Regions from separate parts of the Micromonospora sp. NPDC005254 genome, predicted to be linked through region 2. Evidence: riboswitches for the same ligand, from Rfam matches in the RefSeq annotation. Region 2 holds a riboswitch; each other region holds the start of a gene.
The links. A riboswitch is a leader RNA that binds a small molecule or an ion and turns the genes downstream of it on or off. The one in region 2 is predicted to bind cyclic di-AMP.

Region 1: it holds a riboswitch for cyclic di-AMP, as region 2 does, so the genes downstream of both, ACFYPR_RS30600 (hypothetical protein) here and ACFYPR_RS09825 (coiled-coil domain-containing protein) in region 2, are expected to answer to the same signal.
Region 3: it holds a riboswitch for cyclic di-AMP, as region 2 does, so the genes downstream of both, ACFYPR_RS26620 (C39 family peptidase) here and ACFYPR_RS09825 (coiled-coil domain-containing protein) in region 2, are expected to answer to the same signal.

The regions. Positions count from the first base shown of each region.
Region 1 covers NZ_JBIAKM010000013.1:70,734-78,601, forward strand. Annotated here, with positions in the region: gene ACFYPR_RS30575 (hypothetical protein) at 1-927, opposite strand, end outside; gene ACFYPR_RS30580 (copper ion binding protein) at 942-1,151, opposite strand; gene ACFYPR_RS30585 (metal-sensitive transcriptional regulator) at 1,301-1,597, shown strand; gene ACFYPR_RS30590 (heavy metal translocating P-type ATPase) at 1,603-3,714, opposite strand; gene ACFYPR_RS30595 (YibE/F family protein) at 4,027-5,391, shown strand; cyclic di-AMP (ydaO/yuaA leader) riboswitch at 5,558-5,688, shown strand; gene ACFYPR_RS30600 (hypothetical protein) at 5,693-6,712, shown strand; gene ACFYPR_RS30605 (carbonic anhydrase) at 6,801-7,529, opposite strand; gene ACFYPR_RS30610 (MarR family winged helix-turn-helix transcriptional regulator) at 7,778-7,868, shown strand, end outside.
Region 2 covers NZ_JBIAKM010000003.1:31,242-39,109, forward strand. Annotated here, with positions in the region: gene ACFYPR_RS09810 (PfkB family carbohydrate kinase) at 1-808, opposite strand, end outside; gene ACFYPR_RS09815 (SRPBCC family protein) at 980-1,432, shown strand; gene ACFYPR_RS09820 (hypothetical protein) at 1,550-2,110, opposite strand; gene ACFYPR_RS09825 (coiled-coil domain-containing protein) at 2,233-3,300, opposite strand; cyclic di-AMP (ydaO/yuaA leader) riboswitch at 3,306-3,437, opposite strand; gene ACFYPR_RS09830 (cation diffusion facilitator family transporter) at 3,579-4,496, opposite strand; gene ACFYPR_RS09835 (HelD family protein) at 4,603-6,720, opposite strand; gene ACFYPR_RS09840 (alpha/beta fold hydrolase) at 6,828-7,772, opposite strand.
Region 3 covers NZ_JBIAKM010000009.1:283,198-291,065, forward strand. Annotated here, with positions in the region: gene ACFYPR_RS26600 (glycosyltransferase family 2 protein) at 1-432, opposite strand, end outside; gene ACFYPR_RS26605 (acyltransferase family protein) at 680-1,873, shown strand; gene ACFYPR_RS26610 (hypothetical protein) at 1,966-2,463, shown strand; gene ACFYPR_RS26615 (hypothetical protein) at 2,682-3,449, shown strand; cyclic di-AMP (ydaO/yuaA leader) riboswitch at 3,735-3,875, shown strand; gene ACFYPR_RS26620 (C39 family peptidase) at 4,108-4,950, shown strand; gene ACFYPR_RS26625 (alpha/beta hydrolase) at 5,076-5,822, shown strand; gene ACFYPR_RS26630 (CDP-glycerol glycerophosphotransferase family protein) at 5,827-7,497, opposite strand; gene ACFYPR_RS26635 (D-ribitol-5-phosphate cytidylyltransferase) at 7,537-7,868, opposite strand, start outside.

The sequences.
Region 1 (7,868 bases), on a different contig from region 2:
GGTGCCGTGCTCGGTCGGCGCCGGCCCGCTCGGAGTGGGGTCGCCCCCGGTCGTGGCGGTGCCGGCGACGACGGTGAACTCGGCGGTGTGCACCCGCCCGCCGTGCCGGAAGTCGAGGTAGAGCCGGTAGCTGCCGGCCGAGGGCACCTCGGCGAGGAAGGTGACCTCCGGACCGGGCCGGGTGCGCCCGTCGCCGGGTGTTCCGTCCGGGTGTACGTGCAGGTACGCGAGATCGCCCCGGCGCAGCGCCACCAGGTGCCCGTACGCGCCCAGGTAGGGCTCCAGGTCGGTGACCGGTCGCCCGTCGCGGCTGACGCTCAGGGTGAGTGACGAGGTGCGGCCGGGCTGCGGCACGCCGGCCAGGGTGACGGTGTAGCCGTCGACCGTGGTGCTGGTGGCCGGGGCGGGCAGCGGCCGTTCGGTCAGCTCACCGGGGACGGTCACGTCCACCCCGAGGGTCAGCGCCTCGCCCCCGGTCGGCGTGAAGTCGGCGAACGCCCGCCACTGCCCCGGGCCGTCCAGCGGGGTGTCGACCCGCCAGGTGCCGTCCGGGGCGAGGTCGGGGTGCACGTGGCGGAAGCCGGACAGGTCCCGCCGGGCGACGATCAGGTGCATCCGCTTGTCGTGTGCCACGTCGTACCCAATCACCGGGCGGCCGTCCGGCCCGCCGATCCGGAAGGCGAACTCACCGGCCGGAGCGGCGACCGGAACGAGCGTGTAGCCACGGTCGGAGACGAGCAGACCGCCGGGAGTCCGGTCGGTCACCTCGTCGTGCGCGGTGGGGCCCGAGCTGTGGGCGACGCCGCCGTCGGGCCGACTCTCGGCGACCGGGGCGGCCGGGTCGACCACCCGGCCGATCCCGTACGCCGCGCCGAAGACCGCCGCGAGACCGAGGGCGAACCCGCCCATTCTGGTCACCGTGTTCATCCCGGGCTTTCCGCTCACGCCTCGACGAGGTCGTAACCGGCCTCGTCGACCGCCGCCCGGACGGACTCCGCGTCCACGGGTTGCTCGCTGGTGACGGTGACCCGGCCGGTGGCGAGATCCACCTGCACGTCGCGCACCCCGGCGATGGCGCCCACCTCGGCGCTGACCGCGCTGACGCAGTGCCCGCAGGTCATGCCCCGCACCTGGAACGTCGTGTCGACCATCGAATCTCTCCCTTCGCCGCCTGCCAGCCTATACCCCCCAGGGGTAAGGCCGAGACAGATCCGTAACCGGTCATGTACCGGTACCCGGTGGGGGTATCGGACACGAGGGACGTTACCATACCCCCCAGGGGTACGCTATCCTCGTCGCCATGACCGCACCCACGCCGATCCGCGGCTACACCGCCAGCAAGGACCAGCTGCTCGCGCGGCTCCGCCGCGTCGAGGGGCAGGTCCGGGGCATCGAGAAGATGGTCGACGACGACCGTTACTGCATCGACGTCCTCACCCAGATCTCCGCGATCCAGGCCGCGCTCGACAAGGTGGCCCTGGGCCTGCTCGACGGGCACGCCCGGCACTGCATGCACGAGGGGGCGGCCGAGGGCCGGGCCGACGAGATGGCCACCGAGATGATGGCGGCCGTCGGCCGACTCATGAAGCGCGGCTGAGCCGGTCAGTCGGGCTCCGCGTCGAGGCGTACCCGGCGGAGCAACTGGGCGTTGAGCGCCACCACGATGGTGGACGCCGACATCAGCACCGCCGCCACCGCCGGGCTCAACGCCACCCCGGCCCAGGCGAGCACCCCGGCCGCCAGGGGCAACGCCACCACGTTGTAGCCGGCGGCCCAGGCCAGGTTCTGCCGCATCTTGCGGTACGACGCCCGGGAGAGCCGGACCACGGCACCGACACCGCGCGGGTCGGACGACGCCAGCACCACCCCGGCGGACTCGATCGCCACGTCGGTCCCCGCCCCGATCGCGATGCCGACGTCGGAGCGGGCCAGCGCCGGCGCGTCGTTCACCCCGTCGCCGACCATCGCCACGGTCAGCCCTCGCCGCTGGAGCTCCGCGACCCGGCTGTCCTTCTCGGCCGGCAGCACCTCGGCGAAGACCTCGTCCACTCCCGACCGGAAGCCGAGATCGGCGGCCACCGACTCGGCCACCGACCGCGCGTCGCCGGTGATCATGGCGATGGTGCGGACGCCTTCGGCACGGAGCTCGGCGATGGCCTGCCGGGCCTCCGGACGCACCTCGTCGGTGAGCGCGAACGCCCCGAGCACGGTGCCCGGCAGCCGCACCAGGTACAGCACCACGGCCCCGCGCGCCGACCATCTGCCGGTCGCCGCCTTCAGGTCGTCCGGGAGCGCTCGGCCCAGATCCCGCAGCAACGCCGGGCCGCCCACCGCGTACTCCGTACCGTCGACGGTGGCCCGCACGCCGCGGCCCGGCAGCGACCGGAAGCCGGTGGCACGCGCTGGGCCGGCGGACCCGGCCGCCGTCACGATCGCCCGAGCCAGCGGATGCTCGCTGTCGGACTCGACGCCGGCGGCGATCCGCAGCGCTTCCTCCCGCTCCAGCCCCTGGGTCGTCACCAGGTCGCTCACCGCGTGCTCACCCCGGGTCAGCGTGCCGGTCTTGTCGAAGAGCACCGCGTCGACGGTCCGCATGCGCTCCAGCGCCAACCGGTCCTTGACCAGGATCCCGCGCCGCGCCGCCAGGGCGGTGGAGAGCGCCACGACCAGCGGGATGGCCAGGCCGAGCGCGTGCGGGCAGGCGATCACCAGGACGGTGACCGTACGGACCACCGCCTGGTCGGGCTCACCGAGCGCGGTCCAGACCGCCAGCGTCACCACGGCGGTGCCGGCGGCCACGTAGAACAGCGCGGCGGCGAACCGGTCGGCCAGCAGTTGGGCCTGCCCACCCGAGCGCTGCGCCTGCGCGACCATGCGCTGAATGCCGGCGAGCGCGGTCTCGTCACCCAGCGCCTCGACCCGGACCCGGATCGCCGAGTCGGTGGCGACCGTGCCGGCCACCACCCGCTCGCCCGTCGACCGGGCCACCGGCCGCGACTCACCGGTGATCATCGACTCGTCCAGTTCGGCGTCGCCATCGACGATCCGGCCGTCCGCCGGCACCCGACCCCCGGGCCGGACAAGCACCACGTCGCCCACCCGCAACGCGCCGACCGGCACCGGCTCGGCCTGCCCGTCCGCCGCCACGCGCTCGGCCTCGTCGGGCAGCAGCGCGGCCAACGCCGCCAGCGCCCCCCGGGCCTGCCCGATGGCCTTCATCTCCTGCCAGTGCCCGAGCAGCATGATGGTGACCAGCGCGGCCAACTCCCACCAGAAGTCCAGGTCGAAGGCGCCCAGGCTGGTGGCCAACGACGCCGAGTACGCCACCGTGATCGCCATCGCGACCAGCAGCATCATTCCCGGCGCCCGGTCCCGGATCTCCCGCACCGCACCGACCAGGAACGGCCAGCCACCCCAGAGGAAAATCACCGATCCGAGCACCGGCCCGACCCAGGAGCGGCCCGGAACGTCCCACCGGAGCCCGAGCCCGTCCACCACCAGGTGGCTGGTCAGCACCACCGGCAGGGTGAGCACCAGGCAGACCCAGAACCGGCGGCGGAACATCGCCGGGTCGTGGCCGGCGTGCTTGTCGTGGCCAGCGTGCTTGTCCTGGCCGGCGTGCCTCTCCGGGCCGGCGTGCTGATCGTGGCCGGCCGGCGTCGCGTGCTGGCTCTGGTCGGCGGCCTGCTCAGGGGCGGGCTCGGACGCGGGCATGACTCCAACATGCCGCTCCGGGCGACGCCGCGCGGGCGGTTCGACCATCCGACACTCCGCCACGACCTGCGACACCCGGTCCGGCTGGCTAGCATTTCCGGCGATGGCCTACTGGACCCCACCGCCCAGTCGGGCACCGGCGCCGCCACGGCGCGGCGCCTCCGCCGACCGGCCGGTCCGACGGCTCACCCTGTGTGATCACCGGGTCGCCAGCCGGCAATCCGATGCGCCCGGCACCGCGTTCGACCGGCGGAGGTGAACCGACCGGCCCGTCGGCACGTACCCCGCACCGGATCGTTGGGAGTTCTCGCATTGGGTTCCGACCACAGCCGTACCGCTCCGCCCGTCCCACCCCGGGCCCGGCGGATCCTCGTCGCGACGGTGGTGCCGCTCTTCGTGGCCACCGTCGTCGCCGCCGTGGTGCTCTGGCCACGGGACGGGGCGCCGCAGACCGGCGGCGGCACGGACGCGCCGCGCCACCACGGCACGGTCACCCGGGTGGTGACCGAACCCTGCCCACCGTCGGCCAACCCGGAGGGCACGCCGGCCACCGGGCCGTGCGGGACCGTGGACGTACGGATCGAGGACGGGCCGAGCGCCGGCCAGCAGGTGCAAACGCCAGTCCCCGCCGGGCCCGGCGCTCCGCGGATCGAGGTCGGCGACGACGTCGTCCTGGTCGAGCTGACCGACCCGACCGATCCCGCCACCAGCAGCTGGAACATCGCCGAGCATCAGCGCGGAAAGCCGTTGGTGTGGCTCGCGGTGGTCTTCGCCGCCGCGATCGTCGCGTTCGGCCGGTGGCGGGGCCTGGCCGCGCTGGCAGGGCTGGCCGCCAGCTTCGCCATCCTGCTCACCTTCGTGTTGCCGGGCATCAGCGCCGGCCGGTCACCGCTGCTGGTGGCGGTGGTTGGCGCAGCCCTGATCATGTTCGTGGTGCTCTACCTGACACACGGGGTGACCGCGCAGACCTCGGTCGCGGTGCTCGGCACCCTGGGCAGCCTGGTGCTCACCGGCGTGCTCGCGACCATCGCCACCGCCGCCACCCACCTGACCGGCTTCGGCAGCGAGGACGCCACCACGCTGTCGATGTTCCAGGCCGATGTCGATCTGCGTGGCCTGCTGCTCGCCGGGATCATCATCGGCTCACTCGGGGTGCTCGACGACGTGACCGTCACCCAGGCCGCCACCGTCACCGAGCTGGCGAACGCCAACCCCGGCCTGAGCCGGCTGCAGCTCTACCGGGCGGCCACCCGGGTCGGCCGGGCGCACATCGCCTCCACGGTCAACACCATCGTCCTGGCGTACGCGGGCGCCTCACTTCCGCTGCTGCTTCTGCTCACCGCCGACACCCGCCCCCTCGGGCAGATCCTGACCAGCGAGTTCCTCGCCCAGGAGATCGTCCGCAGCGCGGTCGCCACGCTCGGCCTGATCGCCGCCGTACCCCTCACCACCGGGCTCGCCGCCGTGGTGACCGCGGCCGGGTCGACGCCGGCGCAGGGCGCGGCCGCCGACGTCCTGACGCCGCGCCCCCGTCCGGACCGGACGGAGGCGTTGGCCGCCCTCAGCTCCCCGCCAGCGGGTCGGTCCGACGGGCCCGACCCGGAGCGGAGCGCACCCCCATCCACCGCCACCACCGGGTGGCCAGAGCCGAACAGGAGCACGGATACGGCATGGTGACACTCCTCAGCGTGACCGGATCGGGCCTACGCCCTGAAAACCGCGTCACTGGTCACTCAACGCCATGGCGAAATGACGCTTTTAGTCGGCATCAGGACGTAGCTCAGGCGGTGGACTCTCGGGTAACCTCGCTGCCGGTCACCGACGAAGGCGCGCAGCGGCGCCTGCGGTGCCACCGCCCAATCGCCAACCGGCGAGCCGGGGACCCAGGTACGTGGGGTGAATCCGCGACAGCGGTAGGGGCCACTTCCGCCCCGAACCCGTCAGCTAACCCGGTCGGCGGTCGACGGAAGGGAACATTGTGACGGCACCCCTACGCCGCTGGTTGACACCCGTGGTGGCCGTGCTCGCTGCGCTGACCGTGTTCGCCGGGCCCCTCCCGGCCCACGCCGCCCCGACGACCCCCACACCGTCCGGGCACGAAGAGGAAGACGAACCCAAGCTCCTCAACGACGTCATCGAGCAGACCAACCGGGACTACGTGGCGGCCAAGTCCAAGCTGGACAAGTCCAAGAAGCGGCAGCTTGAGCTGGCGTTGCAGGTCGAGCGGGCGAAGGCCGACCTGGAGGCGCTGGCCCCGCAGGTCGGGCAGATCGCCGCCCAGTCGTACCGGACCGGGCGGATCGGCGCGATCGCGATGCTGCTGGAGAGCGACGCCCCGGACTCGTTCGTCCGACGGGCCGCGGCGCTCGACGAGATGAACATGGTCAACGAGAAGAAGCTCGCCGAGGTCAACACGGTCAAGACCCGCGCCGAGCAGGCCAAGCTGGCCCTCGACGCGGAGGTCCGCGAGCAGCAGAAGCAGACCGCCCTGATGGCGAAGGACAAGCGCGACGCGGACAAGGCGCTCGCGCTGGTCGGCGGTCAGGGTTTCACCGGCGGTCTGGTCGACGCCGTCTCGCCGGTCGCCCGGATCGGCCCGGGTCGCACCGCCGACGGCGACTGGAAGGCCGAGTCATGCAGCGAGGACGACCCCACCACCTCCGGTTGTGTCACGCCGCGCACCCTGCACGCGTACAAGGAGGTCAAGCGGGCCGGGTTCAACCGGTTCGTCGGCTGCCACCGCAACGGTGGCCCGTTCGAGCACCCGAAGGGCCGCGCCTGTGACTGGTCGTTGCAGAAGAGCGGCTTCAGCCCGTGGCACAACAACGACACCCGCATGTACGGCAACAACGTCGCCGCGTTCCTCATCCGCAACGCCGACCGCCTCGGCATCTACTACGTGATCTGGAACCGGCAGATCTGGTTCCCGGCGACCGGCTGGAAGTCGTACAGCGGACCGTCGAACCACACCGACCACGTGCACATGTCGCTGCTCTGACCCGGTGCCAAGAAGTCGAGGGCCGTCCCGCATCAGGCGGGGCGGCCCTCGTCGCGTCAGGCGGCGGAAGTTGCCGGGGCGGTCCGCGTCAGGCGGCGGCGGAAGCTGCCGGGTCGTCCGAGGCGCCGGGCGCGTCGAACGTCGCGGCACCCGCCGGTGCGGGGGTAACCGCGCGCACCACACCGGCGGCGAGCCGGTACGACATGCCCACCACCGCACACCGCCCCTGTGCCACCTCGTCGGCCAGCACGGGCGACTGCCCGAGCAGCGTCTCGACGGTCTGCGCGATGTGGATGTCGACGATGCCGTCGACGTCGTCCACGCCCTCGGCGGTGGCACGTCGCAGGCTGGGCAGCACCGCGTCGACCACCGCGGGCAGGTGTCCCGGCGGCGCGACGCCGGTGGCGGCCGCCTCACGGGCGGCCTGCACGGCACCGCACGAGTCGTGGCCGAGGACCACCACCAGTGGAGTGCCGAGCACCGTCACCGCGTACTCCACGCTGCCCAGCACCTCCGGGCCCGCGGTGTGTCCGGCCGTACGGACCACGAAGAGGTCGCCCAGCCCCCGGTCGAAGATGATCTCAGCCGCCAGGCGGGAGTCGGAGCAGCCCACGATCACCGCGAACGGGTGCTGCCCGTCGGCCACGGCGGCCCGGTGCCCGGCGTCCTGGTTGGGGTGGCGCGGCGCCCCGCTGACGAAGCGCCGGTTGCCCGCGGCCAGCTCGGCGTACGCTCGGGCCGGCTCGGTCGGCGTCGGCGCTCGATCGGCAGCCCGCTGCGGGCCCGGCTGCCCGCCAGGCGTACCGGAACGGCTCATCCCCGCACCTCGTCTCCACGCGTTTGACCTGCTCAAGAGGCTTTTCAGTCGGGCCGGCGGTGGGCGCTGGCTCGGGCTCCACGGTCACACGCACCGCAAGATGCGTCAAGATATGCGTGATTTAGATTTCATACGTTGACCCCCGAACCGGCCCTCCGGCCGTTGGGACCGGGCCGGTCCGTCGGCACCTGGCCCGACCCTCCGGCGGGCACGGAGGTGGGGCGGACAACCGGAGAGGCGGCTCCACCATGACGAGCGCGGCGACGGCCGGAGGCGGCCGGAACTGGACGTTCCTCACCAACCACGGGCATGTGCTGCTGGCCATCGCCCGCGATCCCA
Region 2 (7,868 bases):
GGATGGCCGTCCGGATGTCGCCACCACGGGCGATCACGGCCGCCACGCCGGCGGTCATCGAGTCGCCCGCGCCGCGCGGATCGGCGGCCTCCAGCCGGGGCATCTCCACCTCGAAGAGCTCCCCGTCGATGAGAGCCAGCGCCGGCTGGTCGGCTCGGCTCACCACCACCGTCTCGGCGCCGGCGGCGTGCAGGTCGTACATCGCCCGGGTCAGCTCGGCGCCGTCCCCACTGCGGGCCCGACCGTCCCGGATCAGCTCCTCGTGACTCACCTTCAGGAAGAACACACCGCCGTCCAGTACGGCGCCCAGGTGGTCACCGGACAGATCAGCCACCACCCGACTGCCGTTGGCGCCGAGGTCGGCGGCGAAGCGGCGGTACAGGTCGGCCGGGACGAGCCACGGCGCATTCGGGCCACTGAGGACGCTCACGTCGGCGCGCAGTCCCTCGCCGAGCGCCAGGTTGTACAACTCGTCCAGCTCGTGGCGGCTCAGTCGGTCCCCGGGCACGTCCACGACCTCCTGTCGGGACCCGCCCCGCCGGTCGTGCACGTACCCGCCGCTGCCGGAGTCGCGCATCACCACCTTCAGGTCCACCCCCTCGCTGACCAGCAGCGGCTCCAGCACCTGACCGACCTCGCCACCGAGCGCGGCGCAGAGCACCACGTCGACCCCGAGCGACAGCACCATGCGGGCCTGCCAGACGCCCTGGCCGCCGGGGTGCAGGTGCAGTTCGGGCTGGTCGTTCGGCTGATCCACGGTCACCGTCAGTTGCGGGGTGGGCGCGAAGACCATCACGTGCCCGCTCACCGGTCGTCACCGAACATGTGTCCACCCTCCGTCACAACCGGTGATTTCCCATCAGCCGACCGTAGTGGGAATGCTGGGCGAATACCGGGACAACGGACGGTGTCCGTCCGGGCGTTGCCAGCCTGAGCCGCGTACGGGACGATCGTGCGACCAGCGACGTCGGGAGACTGTGTGCTCAGCAGCGACAGCTTCAGCTACACCGTCCAGGCCCGCTGCTCACTCGCCGAGGCGGCGGCGTTGTTGAGCGACCTGACCCGCCAGGGCGAACTGCACCCCCTGATCGTCCGGGTCCGCCGGGTGCCGCCCCGTCCGGGCGCCCGAGCCAGCTACACGATCAACGACAGGCTGGCGGTGGGGCCGTTGCGCTTCCGCACCACCTACCAGGCGGACGTGCTGATCAGCGAACCTGACGAGATCGTCACGGTGGCCCGCCAGTGGCCGGCCACCACCGTCCGCAACCACACCCGGTTGCGCGCCGAGCCGGACGGCCTGGTCCGGATCGACGTCGACATCACCCTGCGCGCGCCGACGCCCCTGTTCCGGTACGCCTTCCAACAGGCCCGCGCCGCCCACCTCGCCCTGGCCACCCGCCTCGGTGCGGCCCTCGACCGCCCCGCGTCATGATCGTGCCTCGCCGATCATGGAGTTGTGGTGGGCCACAAAACGCCCATACAACGCCAAGGCAGGCACCACAACTCCATGATCGCCGGGCCATCCAGCACGGGTTGGCCGGCCGGAGCCCTAACGCAACACTGTTGACTTCCGTGTTGTTGCGCGATCTTGTGGCGCGTTGCGTGCCGGGCTCGCGGCGGCGGAGGTATGGCGTGCGCCGGTGGGTCGGGCGGGTCGGCGGCCCCAGGGCTTGTACGTGGAGAGCACGGTCGCGATGATCATGAGGCTGGTCGACACCGCGGGCGCGATCACCAGGTCGGCGCGATCCCGGGCGGGGAGGGCGGCGCCCAGCGCGCTCGCGTGCCGCAGGTTCGGGGTGAGCAGGAACAGCACCAGCCCGACCATCACCGTGGTGATCACGAGCTTGACCAGCACCCACCGGTAGCGCACCAGGCCCCAGGGGGTGAGCAGCGCGCTGGCGACGCCGACGAGCCAGACGAGCACGCTCAGCGGCGCGAACAGCACCGTGCCGACGAGCCCGGCGACCGGATAGACCACGGCCGGGTCGGCGCCGCGCTGTGCCGCGATGCCGAGGGTGAGCAGCACCAGGTCGGCCCCGAGCCAACCGAGCGAGGTGATGAGGTGCAGGGTGAGCAGCGCCTTGCGGGTGGCGGGTGGGATTCGCGGCATACCCGACATGCTGCCGGCCCGGCCCGGCCGGGTCGTCCGATCACCGGCGGCGTCCGGGGTACGTCCGCTGACGTACCCGGGGCCGGCGCACCCGCTCGACGGTGCGCCGGCCACCGGTGGGGTCAGTACACCGACAGGTGTACGTGGTTGGTGTGTTCGCTGGAGGGGTCGCCGTTCCCCCCGCTGTACGACTTCCACCCGCTGCTGGGCAGCCAGATCTGCCTGTACCAGATCACGTAGAGCACGGCGAGCCGGTCGGAGTTGCGGATGAAGTACGCGGCCAGGTTGTTGCCGTACGTCTTGTCGCCGCCGGTGGCGTCCCCGCCGAAGCCGCCCTTCTGGGCGGCGAAGTCGCAGGCCCGACCCTTCGGGTGTTCGCCGGAGCCGCCCGAGCGGTGGCAGGAGACGTACCGGGTGAAGCCGGCGGCCTTCGCCTGGTTGAGGGCGTGCAGGGTGCGGGGGGTGATGCAGCCGCTGGCCGGGGTGGGGTCGTTGATGCTGCACGACTCGGAGGGCCAGGAGCCGTCGGAGTTGCGCGGCGCGGGCTGGGCGTTGGCGGTGGAGGTGCCCCGGTTGGAACTGGTGTCGGCAGCGGTGGTGCGCGGCTTGCTGGTGGCGACCGCCAGGGCCCGTTCGGCCTGTTCCTTGCGCTTGGCCATCACCTCGACCTGCTTGCGCTGCTCGCGGATCTCGCCGTCCAGGGCGGTGCGGGTGCGGTTGGCCTCGTCCCGGGTGGCGTGCAGGTCGCGCAGCACCCGGTCCTCGTTGGCGGCCACCACGTCCAGCGCGGCCGCCCGGTCCATGAAGCCCTCGGGGGTGTTGGTGTTGAGCAACGCCGAGACGGTGCTGAGCCGGCCGGTGCGGTACGCCACGCCGGCGATCTCGCCGACCTTGCCGTTGCGCACGGTCATCTCGGCCTCGGTGGTCTTCAGCTTGGCCGCGAGTTGCTGCTGGCGCTTGACGGAGGTGTCCAGGGCGCGCTTCGCGTCCAGGTAGCCCTTGCTGGCGGCCTCCAGTTGGGCCCGCAGCGCGGGGGTGCCGCCCTCCTCGTCGCCGTCGGGCGCCGCGGCGGCCCGCAGGCCGCCGGGGGGAGCGGCGGTGGCGGCGCCCACCGGTAGGGCGACGCCGAGGGTGACCATCATGACGATCAGTGCCGCGAGTCGGGCGGCGGGTGGTCGTGCTGGTGCCACTACGCATGTCCTTCCGTCAGCCGCCGACCGGGTTAGCTGACGGGTTCGGGACGGAAGATCCCTACCGCTGACGCGGATGCACCCCAGGAACGTGGTTCCCCGGTTCGCCCTCTCGGGTGATTAGGCGGCGGCCGCCACCGGCGCCGGGAGGGCGCCGCCGGGTGGTGGCCGGGGACGAGCCTACCGGGGCAGGTGGGACGTGTGCAGTCGATGTGACGGAAGGTGTCTGCGCCGCCACCGAAGATGACGGCAAAACGGTCTTTTCGTCAGATAGGTGCTCACCACTCGATCGAACCGCAGGCGCCCGTGGCGGACCCGGGCTCGATCTGCAGCGTGGCGTGCTCGATGCGGAAGTCCTCCCGCAGGGCGGTACGCGCCGCGGTGAGCACCGTGCCGACCTCCCCGCCGGGCGCCATGATCAGGTGTGCGGAGGCCACCTCCATGCCCGAGGTGAGCGTCCAGACGTGCAGGTCGTGCACCTCCACCACGCCGGGCACCGCGGCCAGTCGGTCGTGCACGGCGGTGACCTGGAGGTGTTCCGGGGCGGCCTGCACCAGGATGCGGACGGCCGCGCGCCCCAGCCGCCAGGTGCGCGGCAGGATGAACACGCCGATGGCGACCGCTACCAACGGGTCGGCCCACCACCACTCGGTGACCGCGATGAGCAGCGCCGCGCCGATCACGCCGAGCGAGCCGAGCAGGTCGCCGAGCACCTCCAGGTAGGCGCCCTGGAGGTTGATGCTCTCCCGGGCGCCGGCGCGCAGCAGCGCGAACGCGATCACGTTCGCGAGCAGGCCGAGGACGGCCACCGCGAGCATCGGGCCGGTCAGCACCTCGTGCGGGTCGCCGAACCGGCCGATCGCCTCGATCACCACGTAGACCGCCACGCCGGAGAGCAGGACGGCGTTGGCCAGGGCGGCGAGCACCTCGAGGCGGTAGAGCCCGAAGGTGCGCTGCGGGTCGCCGGTGGCCCGCCGGGTGGCGGTGATCGCGGCGAGCGCCATCCCGATGCCCAGCACGTCGGTGAACATGTGCCCGGCGTCGGAGAGCAGGGCGAGCGAGCCGGTGTGGAAGGCGGCCACACCCTCGACCACCATCAGCGTCGCGAGCAGCCCGAACGCGGTCCAGAGTCGGCCCCGGTGCTGGTGGGCGGCGTTGGTGACCGACCCGTGGTGGTGGTCATGACCTGCTCCCACGAAATCCACCCTCCGTCGCCACCCGGGACCCGGTCAAATGTATGCTCACATCGCTATGTATGCAAGTGTACGGACCGGCCCACCCTTCGACACGGCAACCCGCAGGTCAGCCGGTCGGGTCGATGGTGGTGAGCCGCTGGGTGGCCCGGGAGAGCGCCACGTAGAGCGTTCGTACGCCGGAGCCCGGATCGGCCCGGATCTCGCTCGGGGCGACCAGCACCACCCCGTCGTACTCCATGCCCTTCGCCTCCAGGCTGGTCACCACCTGCAGCCGCGCCGCGCCGAGTGAGCCGAGCCAACCGGCGACCTCGTCGCGGCGGGTGACCGGCGTGATCACCCCGACCGTGCCGTCCACCTCGGCCAGCAGGCCGGTGGCCGCCTCCACGACCGCGGTCTCCAACCCGGCCGGCGGCACCACCAGCTCGACGGGGTCGATACCGGTGGAGCGTACGGCGTTCGGCAGCGGCAGGTCGGGGTAGAGCCGGCGGATCTCCGCCGCCGCCACCGCGAAGATCTCCGCCGAGTTGCGGTAGTTGGTGGTGAGCGTGAAATCGTGCCGCTTGCGACGGCCCAGCGCCTGGTCCCGGGCGTGGGTCAGCTCCTGGGGATCACCGATCCACGCGGTCTGCGCCGGGTCGCCCACGACGGTCCAGGAGGCCAGGCGGCCGCGCCGTCCGACCATCCGCCACTGCATCGGCGAGACGTCCTGCGCCTCGTCCACCACCACATGCGCGTACTCCCGGTAGTCCTCCGGACGCTCCCGGGCCGCCGCGCGGGCGGCCCGCTGCCGGTCGCTGGCGGTGCTCAGCTCGCGCACGCCGCCGGCGAGTTGGAACGGGTCACGGCGGGCCCGCGCCGGCTGCATGGGCTTGCCGAGCAGCGCGTCCAACTCGTCCAATAACGCCACGTCCGCGATGGTCAGGCCCGCGGTGTCCAGATTCTGGTACGCGGCGGTGAGCAGCCTGATCTCCGCGCCGGAGAGGATGCCGCCGGCGTACCGACGTAGCCGGTCCGGGCGGGCCAGCCAGCCGAGCACGTGTCGGGGGTGCAGGCGGGGCCACCACGCCTTGAGGAACTCCCGGAACTCTGGCCGCTCGGCGATCTCGCCCTCGAAGGCCCGGTGCTCGGGCAGCCGGGTGATGCCCACCGCCCGGGCCTGCGCCCAGAGCGCGGCGAACACCCCGTCGAAGCCGGCCCGGCGTGCCTCGTTGCGCCGGGCGCCACGGTGCAGCGCGCGGTCCCGGATCCGGTCCAGCTCGGCCCGGTCCAGCCGCAGCAGCGTGCCCCGGTAGAGCAGCCGCAGCTCACCCGGGCCGCCCGGCACCGCGTCGCGGGCCGCGCGCTCCAGCACCCGGCGCATCCGCAGCGAGCCCTTCACCGCCGCCACCTCGGGCGGGTCGGCGCGGGTGGCGGTCATTCCCGGAAAGAGGCTGCCCAGCGAGTGCAGGGTCGCCGTGTCCTCACCGAGCGAGGGCAGCACCGAGGCGATGTACTCGACGAAGACGGTGGACGGCCCGACCACCAGGATGCCCCCGCCGGCGTACCGGCTGCGGTCGGAGTAGAGCAGGAAGGCCGCCCGGTGCAGGGCGACCGCCGTCTTGCCGGTGCCCGGACCGCCCGCCACGATCGTCACCCCGGAACCGGGCGACCGGATGGCCTCGTCCTGCTCCCGCTGGATCGTCGCCACGATGTCGCGCATGCCCCGACCGGTGGCGCGGGACAGGGTGGCCAGCAACGCGCCGTCACCGACCACAGTCATCCCCTCCGGCGCGGCGGTCGGGTCCAGCAGGTCGTCCTCGATCCGGGTGACCCGCTCGGCGCGCGAGGAGATGGTGCGGCGACGCACCACGCCCAGCGGCTGCGCCGGGGTGGCCTGGTAGAACGCGGAGGCGGCCGGCGCGCGCCAGTCGACGACCAGCGTGGTGGCGTCCTCGTCGCGGATGCCGAGCCGCCCGACGTGCAGCACCTGCCGGTCGCGCAGGTCCAGACGGCCGAAGACCAGCCCCTCGTGCTCGGCGTCGAGGGTGTGCCGTCGCTGCGCGGCGTGGAAGACCATCGCGTCGCGCTCGACCAGCGCGCCGAACGTGCCGACCCGGGCCATCCGGTAACCGTCCCGTTCGGCCCGAACCGCGGACTGGCGCAGCTCGGCCAGTCGGGCGTACACCCGGTCGAGGTGCCGTTGCTCGACGGCGATCTCCTGCTCCAGGGCGGTCTGGTCGGTCAACGCACGCTCCTTCGATGTCGCCGGCAGACGGCGCGAACCGCGCGGGCCAACCGCAGAAGGGTACGGCCCCGGGCCCGGGGCTTCGCGCCCGAGGTGCGGGAACGTGCTCAGCGACCCGTCCCGGTCGCGCTCGCGTCGTGCCCGTCGCGCGCCGGCGCGGCGAGCACCCGACGCAGTACGCCGGTCAGCGCGGCGTTCACCTCGTCCGGGCGCTCCATCATCAGCATGTGTCCGGCACCCGGACAGACGGTCAGCTCGGTGGCCGGCAGGGCGGCGGCGATCGACTCGGCGCACGGCGGTGGGGTCAGCCGGTCCCGGTCACCGACCAGGGCGGCGGCCGGCAGGTGGGCCAGCGCGGTGAGGGTGTCCAGCCGGCGCTGGGCGCCGATCGAGGCGCGGAAGCCGCCGATCGAGCGCAGCGAGGCGCGGGCCACCGCCGAGGTCACCAGCCGAATGTCGGAGGGATCACAGCGGTCGCCGAAGAGCATCCACCGGATGCTCGGTTGCAACGCGTTCAGCAGCGCCCGGGGCGCGCGCCACGAGCCGCACCGGGCCAGGACACCGGCGCCCGTCGTCTCGGCGAGCCGGATCAGCCGGGCGATGCGCGGCGAGAGCCCGTAGACGGTGTGCGTGTGCCCCTCGGCGGTGGTCGAGACGAAGACCAGGCCGGCCGTACGGGCGGCGAAGTGGCCGGGGTGGCGGTGCGCGTACTCCATGATCGTCATTCCGCCCATCGAGTGCCCGACCAGGACCACCCGACCGGTCGGCGCGACCGCGTCGAGGACGGCGGCCAGATCGTCGCCGAGCTGGGCCAGGGTGGCCGTGGGCAACGCCATGCAGCTGGACCGACCGTGGCCGCGCGCGTCGTAGGTGACCACCCGCACCGCGTCGCCGGCCGAGGCGGTCAGCGCGTCCACCTGCCGGTGCCAGCTGCGCCCGTCCAGCGTCCAGCCGTGCAGCAGGACGGCCGTGACCGGGGCGTCCGCAGGCCCCGTGACCTCCACGTGCAGTCGTACGTCGTCGGGCATCCCGACCTCGAACCGCTCCGGCATCGCCACCTCCCCGGGCCGCCCCGGCCTCATCAGCACCGGGATACCCGGCGGTAACACCGGCTACCCGCCGGGACGCCACGCCAATCGCGCCGGGCG
Region 3 (7,868 bases), on a different contig from region 2:
GCTCGCGTCGACCTCCCGCCGGCCGTCCTCGTGCACCCGCAGGTGGTCCAGCATCAGCACGTCGGGCTGGTGCTCGCGCAGCCGGTCCAGCACCGCGCCGATCGTGCCCGGCGGCAGCCAGTCGTCGCTGTCGACGAACCAGACGTACCGGCCGGTGGCCACGTCGAGGCCCGCGTTGCGGGCCAGGCCCAGACCCACGTTCTTGCTCAGGTGTACGACGCGCACGCCGTCGCGGCCGGCGACGTAGGACCGCAGCATCGCACCGCAGCCGTCCGGGGAGGCGTCGTCGACGGCGATCAGCTCGACCGCGTCCGACTCACCCGCTGGGATGTCCGCCCGGATCGACTCGAGGCACTGGTACAGGTACGCCTCGACGCCGTAGACGGGCACGACGATGCTCAGCAGCGGCGCGTGCGTCGGCTCATTGACCACGTCGCCACCTTTGACGACGCGGGTGGCCAGCCCCGGAACCGCACGTGGCGAAGGACTGTGGAATCCCTGAACACCCGCGAAGCGGAAGGTTAACAACGGCCGCCCGGTTCACCCGGGAGTGACCCGGTAGGGTGCCTCGGTGCGGTCCTGTCGGGCCGTCGCGGGCGTCGCCGTCGCGCCGTCCGACGCCGCGCGCCGAGGAGGAGACGTACGTGCTGGTGACCCTGCGGAGCGTCGGGACCCCGGCATGACGAGCACCACCGACGCGCCGGCCGCGCCGCCCGCGCCCGCTGTGGCCCGGCTGCCCTCACTGACCGGGTTGCGGTGGATCGCCGCGTTGCTCGTCTTCGGCTTTCACGCCGGGACGATGCGGATCATCGCCGAGCCGGACTACAAGGCGGTGGTCGACGCGCTGTTCACCCTCGGCCTGTCCGGGGTGCAGTTCTTCTTCATCCTCAGCGGCTTCGTGCTGGTCTGGTCGGCCCGCCCGGGCGACTCCCGGGCAGCCTTCTGGCGGCGGCGGGTCGCGAAGATCTATCCGAACCACCTGGTGCTGTGGGCGGCCGCGCTCCTGGTCGCCTGGTGGTTCGCCGACCCCGTCCTGCCGGCGGCCGCCCTGGAGAACGTGCTGCTGTTGCAGGCGTGGGACCCCCGGCCGGGCTGGTTCTACAGCATCAACACGGTGAGTTGGTCGCTGTCCTGCGAGTTCTTCTTCTACCTGTGCCTGCCGCTGGCGCTGCCCCTGCTGCGCCGCGCCCGGCCGTCGGTGCTCTGGACGCTGATCATCGCGCTGCCGCTGCTGATCCTCGCGCTCTGGCCGGCGCAGCACCTGGTGCCCGAGGTCAGCCGCTGGTGGTTCACCCAGGTCTTCCCACCGGTGCGGTCGCTGGAGTTCTGGCTGGGCGCGGTGGCGGCGGAACTGATGCTGCGCGGCCTCTGGCGCGGGCCGCGGCTGACGGCGGCCACCGCGATCTTCGTGGTCACCTGGGTGACCGCCGCGCAGTGGATCCCCGCCCAGTGGTGGACCACGCTTCTCGCCATCGCGTACCTGCTGGTGATCACCGCTGCCGCCGACGCGGACGTGCGGGGCCGGCGCTCGCCGTGGCGCTCCCGCCCGCTGATCTGGCTCGGTGAGGTCTCCTTCGCCTTCTACCTGGTGCACGTGCTGGTCATGACGAGCGTGCTGCGGCTCAGCGGCGACTGGGGGACCGGCTTCCGGGGCTGGCGCGGCCCTGCGGTGGTGCTCGGGTTCCTGCTGGTGAATCTGGTGCTCGCCGGGCTGCTGCACCGCTACGTCGAGACCCCGATGATGCGCCGGCTCGCGCCGCGCCGCCCGAAGCGGCCGTCGGCCGTCCCTCCACAGCGCACCGGCGACACCGACGACCGGGCCCCCGGCGCAGGCCGGACCGACGAACGATCGACGTACGCCGACTCGCGCTGACCCATCCGCCCAGGCCGGACGCGGTCGGCGCGGCGTGAGCCGACACGCCCGGCGTCGATGCGCACGGTCGTCGTCGGCGGTAGCGTGGGGACGTGCTTCCGGTCGCGCTCACCTGTCCCCTGTGGTGGGTGGCGCGCTGGGCGACACGGGTGCTGACCAGCCTCGCCGTCATCGCCGCCCTCGCGCTCGGCGCGACCACGGCCCTTCCGGGGTCGCCAACGCCAGCCGCCTCGGCGACGTCCGCAGTCGAGCCGCCCGCGTCGCCCGACCGACCCGCCGCCGTGTCCAGCACCGGGCCCGCGACGTCCATCGTCGACGACGACCAGACCGCCGCCCGCGACAGCGCCGCCCAGGAGCGGGCAGCCCGCGACAGCGCCGCCGTTGACGAGTCCGCCGCCGTTGACGAGTCCGCCGCGGCGTGGTCCGCCGACCCGCAACCCGCGCTGCACGACACTTCGCGCACCCTGGTCGCCACGTCGACCGGCGTGACGCCGGGGCGGGCGGTCTCCGAGCGGTCACCCCGCGCCGACAACCCGGCTGCCCGGTCTCCCCGGGCCCCACCGGAGCACCGAATCACGGCGGGTCGCTGACCGCGCACCGGCTCCTGACCCGCACCGGGTCACTGACCTCCGCGCCGGCCACTGGCCACCGCACCGGCTGCTGAGCCGCCCCGCCGCAGCGCCGAGGCCCCGATCGAGCGTCCCGCCACCGCACCTGTCGACACACCAGTCCGTACCAGCCGACCCGCGGGTCACCGACCCTCGTGCGGCTTCCCCGTAGCAACGCGCATTCTCCCGAGGTGCCGACCATGGAGACCGTCGTCTTCTACCAGTTCCTGACCGAGGTGCCCCAGGCCGCCGCCATCTGGTCGGCCCTGTTCCTGCTGGCGCTGACCGTTCTCGCCGTGCTGGTCGCCCGCCCGGAGCCGGACTCGACCGCCTCCGAGCCGCCGCCGCCGCCCACCGCCCAGGAGGTGGCCGCCGCCGAACTCGCCGACCTGCGCCGCTACGCCGAAGAGGTGGCCGTGGCCGCGGCCCGCGCGGCGCAGACGGCCCGGCGACGACGCGCTGACTGGCTGATCACTCAGGAAGAGGCGCAGGCCGCCTGGTCCCGGTACGACGAGGCGGACACCGCAGCCCGTCGGTTCGCCACCGCCGGGGCGCTGCCGACCCCACGTACCCCGCACACCCCGGCCGAGTACGCGGCCCGGGAGCGCTACCTGCACCGTGCCGCGATGGCGGCGCACTGGCGCGGCGAGTTGACCATGACTCAGCTCGGTGACGTGTTCGGGCACCGGCGCGGCTGGGATCCCCGCCGGCACCCGGTCGAGCAGGAGGTGCTGCTCACCCGGGCGATCCGTGACGCGAGGCTGGCCGACCACCGGGCCGCCGACGAGCGGGAGCGGTCGGCCTGGCGGGACGCGGAGCTGGCCGCCGAGTCGGCACGCACGCTCGCCGAGGAGGCGTACGCGGCGGCGGTCCGGTTGTGGCCGAACCCGCTGCCGTCGCGCCGTACGACGACCCGGGCGTCGCGTTCGGCGGTCGTGACACGCTGGCGTCCGGCCCGGGTCGGTTGAGCCCGATCTGTTATGTGAGGCCCGTCACGGACGATGAAAATCGGGCGACCGGCACCATCGGCGGCCAATGTTCGCGCGATTGTGGCGGCGTTGCCGGCAGCCTGTCCGGTTGTCGCCCGTCGGCGCCTCCGGAACCGGTTGTCCCATCGAGTCACGTCAGCGGCAATACGCGCAGAAATTGGTGCGCCAAACGATGTTTACGCAGGTGGGCGTGGCTTGGCAGGGTCCGCACTGGCCAGTACTGTCGTGCTGTCCGGTGCGGTAACCGATCGCAGGAGGCGACGCCGTGCCGACCCGCTCAATCGTGATCTACGAACCGGGGACCCACAGTAAGTCCGGGGTGAATCCGCGAGCCACGGCCCGCGGTAGGGCGATCTTCCCGCCCGAATCCGTCAGCTAACCCGGTAGGCGGTGACGGAAGGAGTTCCATCCTCGTGCAGCACCTTTCCACCCCTCGGTTGTTCCCCCGCCTCCACGGCGTCGCGGCGCCCCCGCTCATCCGCCTTGTGACGGTGAGCTGACCCCCCGGGTCGCCGCCTTTCCCGCCCGGCCGCGCCGGGCGTTCCCCTGAGCGGTTCACCATCCGCGGACCACGGTTCGCGCGCTGGCGCCTGCCCGGATACCGGCCGAGCCCGGTGTGCCGCTCACCCCCCGAACCGTGGAGGACCCCGTGAAGCACACCCTGCAGCGTCAGCTCCGTCGCCTCGCGACCGAGCGCCCGTACCAGATCGTCGCCGCCTCCGCCGCGGCCCTCGCGATCGCCACCACGACCGGCGCCCTGCTTGCGGGCGCCGACGGCGCCCCGGCCAGCGAGCACACCGCGACCACAGTCGCCGAGATGCGCAGCGACACCATCGCGTCTCGCGACCAGGCGCGCGTCGCGTCCCCCTCGGCCGCGCCGAGCACTGCCGCCCCGGCCACCAGCGCCGCGTCGCCCGCCGCGAAGGCCACGAGCAACCCGGACCTCACCCGTAAGCCGACGCCGCCGAAGCCGCCCGCGACCAAGGTGCTCGACTACGACTACGAGGCGCAGAACACGTACTACAACTGCGGCCCGGCGGCCACCCGCAACGCCCTCAGCGCCACCGGCATCGACCGTACGCAGGAGGAGCTCGGCGCCGAGCTGGGCACCACCGAGATGGGCACCAACTCGGCCGAGGACACCACCCGGGTGCTCAACGCCGAGGTGAAGGGTTCCCCGTACCAGACCCGGATGTTCGCGGGCACGCCCAGCCCGGCGCAGATGGACCGCCTCCAGGCCGACGTCGTCAAGGCCATCACCGACGGCCGGGGCGTGGTGGCCAACGTCGTCGGCGACGCCACCGACACCAATGGCGGCTGGCACTCCTACGGCGGTGGGCACTACATCGCCGTCGTGGGCTACAAGGACAACGGCCGGACCGTGCGGATCGCCGACTCGGCGAACGCGGCCGACCCGGCGTACTGGATCACCACGATCGACCTGGCCAACTGGATCGCCACCCGGGGCTACTCCGCCTGACCCAGGCGCTGACGCCCACGACGCCGCGGGCGCCGTCCCCCACGAGGGGCCGGCGCCCGCGGCGTCTCGCGTCGATGCCGATGACGGCTCTCGTACCGGGCCACGAACCGTGGGAGACTGCGGCCGTGGTGGACGAATCGGTTGGTCACGCCGGTCGCGGGCCGGTCCTGCTGCTGCTGCACGGCATGGGAGCGACGGGCGACGTGTGGCTGCCCTGGGCGCCACTGCTGGAGCAGCACTGGCCAGGGCGGTGGTTGGCGCCGGATCTCGCCGGCCACGGCTGGTCGGCCCCGCTGTCGTCGTACTCCTTCGAGGGTCTGGCCCAGCGGATCGCACAGGGCCTGGCCTTCGACGACCGCATCGTGGTGCTCGGCCACTCGCTGGGTGGGGTGGTCGGCCTGGCGCTGGCGGCCCGCGCCGCCGGCCTGCCGGTGGACGCGGTGGTCGGGTTGGGCATCAAGGCGGTCTGGTCACCCGCCGAGCTGGCCCGGGCCGCGGAGCTCGCCGCCCGCCCGCTCGGTTGGTTCGCCAGCCGCACCGAGGCCGCCCGCCGCTACCTGCGGGTCGCCGGCCTCACCGGTCTGGTCTCTCCGGACCATCCGATGGTGGACGCCGGCCTGCGCCAGGTCGACGGCCGGTGGCGGCTCGCGATGGACACGAGCGCGTTCGCCGTCGGCCAGCCCGACCTGACCGCGCTGCTGGCGGCGACCGACGTGCCGGTGGTGCTGGCACGCGGCGAGCACGACCCGATGGTCACCGACGCACAGCTCAAGGAGTACGGCGTGCCGGTCGCCACGCTGCCCGGTCTCGGCCACAACGCGCACCTGGAGGACCCGGCCGCCGTGCTGGCGCTGCTGGACGCCTACCGCTGAGCTGCTAGACCGGTGCTGACGTGGCCAGGTTCTCCGCCGGCGCCAGCTCTCGGCGCGCGGCCGTCAGGAAAGCCTCGGCGTACGACTCGGCGGGGAAGTCACCCAGGTAGCGGCGGCGGGTGGCCCAGCGCTCCTCGGCCAGCGGGTCGGTGTCCAGCAGCGCGGTGAGCACGGCGTCCACATTCGACATGTCGCGCCGCAGCACGTAACCCGACCCGGCCAACGGGAAACGGTCGGTGAACCGGTCGCCCTCGTCGCCCATGTCGGTCACGGCGTACGGCTTGCCGGAGTAGAGGTAGTCCGAGATCACGCCGGACACGTCGGAGACCAGCGCGTCCGAGCGGTTGACGCACTCGGTCAGGCTCAGCTCGCGGGCCGCCGCGCCGAAGACGTGCTGCCGTCCGCTGCGGGCCCGGTCGGCGGCCAGCAGCTCCGTCAGCCGGCCCAACTGGCGTGCCGACGCCGGGTTCTGCGCCGTGTACGGGTGGGCCCGCAGGATCACCGTGGCACCGCGCTCCAGCAGCCGTCGCAGCAGCTCCTCGGCCACCGGCAGCGAGCAGTAGTCGGCGTCGGCGTGGTGCCCGGTCCAGGTCGGGGTGTAGAGCACCGTCGGGCTCGCGAGGCCGCGCGCCGGCTCCCGGCGTACGTCGATCGACTCGACCTGCGGGCGGCCCACCACCACGAACTTGTCCGCCGGGATCCGCACCCCGGCACGGGCGTACCGGTCGATCGCCGCCGGACCGGCCACGAAGATCCGGTCGAAGATCCCCGAGACCGGGTTGGCGCTCGGCGCCTTGTCGCTGTCGCCGTGGTGCAGCTGGATGTGGGTGAGCTGGGTGAACCGGACGCAGTGGCTGTTCTTCGCCCCGTGGTTGACGTAGAACGCCACCCGCAGGCTCGGCACCAGCGCCTCGTCGATCGCCCGCAGGGTGGGGCAGTAGACCACCGGCGCGTCGGTGGCCGCGGCGATGGGCGCCAGGAACTCCGGCTCGCGCACCAGGACCAGGAACGGCCTGCCGATCCGCTCCAGGTACGGCAGCCACATGGTGACCTGGTATTCCGAGCCGGGCGGCGCGGAGAAGTAGAGCAGGAACTCCGGCTGGTGCCGGCGCAGCGCGCGGGCCACCGGCCCACCGCCGCCGGTGGGCCGGAACCGCCGCCGGGCCAGATCCAGCGCGACCGCCCCGGCGCCGGCGCCCACCAGCAGGCTGACGACGAGCGCCACGGCGGCGGGCAGGGTCAGCGCGGCGGCGAGGGCCACTGCCGCGAGCAGCCCCAACAGGGCGACGCCGAGCCGGTCGGCGATCAGCGGGGTCCAGGCCCGTACCGGCAGGTTGGCCGCCCGGACCTCCAGGTTGCCGGCGGTCCGCAGCGGCCCCACCAGGAGCACCAGCCCCAGCAGGACCAGCGCCGTGGCGGCCAGCGCCGGGTCGAACCCGTCGTCGAGTCGCCGGGAGTAGCCGACCAGGACCGCCGCGGCGATCAGCGCCGTCTCGGCGACCAGGTCAGCGCCGGGCCGGATCCGCTGCTCGGCGGCCGCCGCGGCCAGCGCCGCGACGGCCAGCGCCAGCCCCCACCCGGTGGCGCCGGTCAGCGCCACCACGACGAACGCCAGCACCGCCAGACCGACGCTCAGGCACCGGGCAAGCAGCTTTCGGACCAGGTCACCACGCATGTCGTTCCGTTCGCCGCCGTCGGAGTTCCGTCGCCCGCGTCAGCTCGCGGAGGTCACGGCCGGCGCCGCCTCGGCCCGCGCAGACTGGGCCGGCACCGACGGACCGTCACCGGGCGCCCGGCGTACGTCGATGACCTGACCGGTCAGGTCGGAGATCAGCACGTCCAGCGACGACTGGGCGACGGCCTCCGCGGCGAGCAGGGTGTTCTCCGGCTCCTCGCCGAACGCCCGGGTCCGCATCGGGGTGGCCGTCCGCTCCGGGTTGATGCAGTTGACGCGGACGCCCACGTCGGCCCACTCGTCGGCGAGCGCCTGGGTCAGGTTGACCAGGGCGGCCTTGGTGGCCGAGTAGAGCGCGTAGCGGGCCCGAC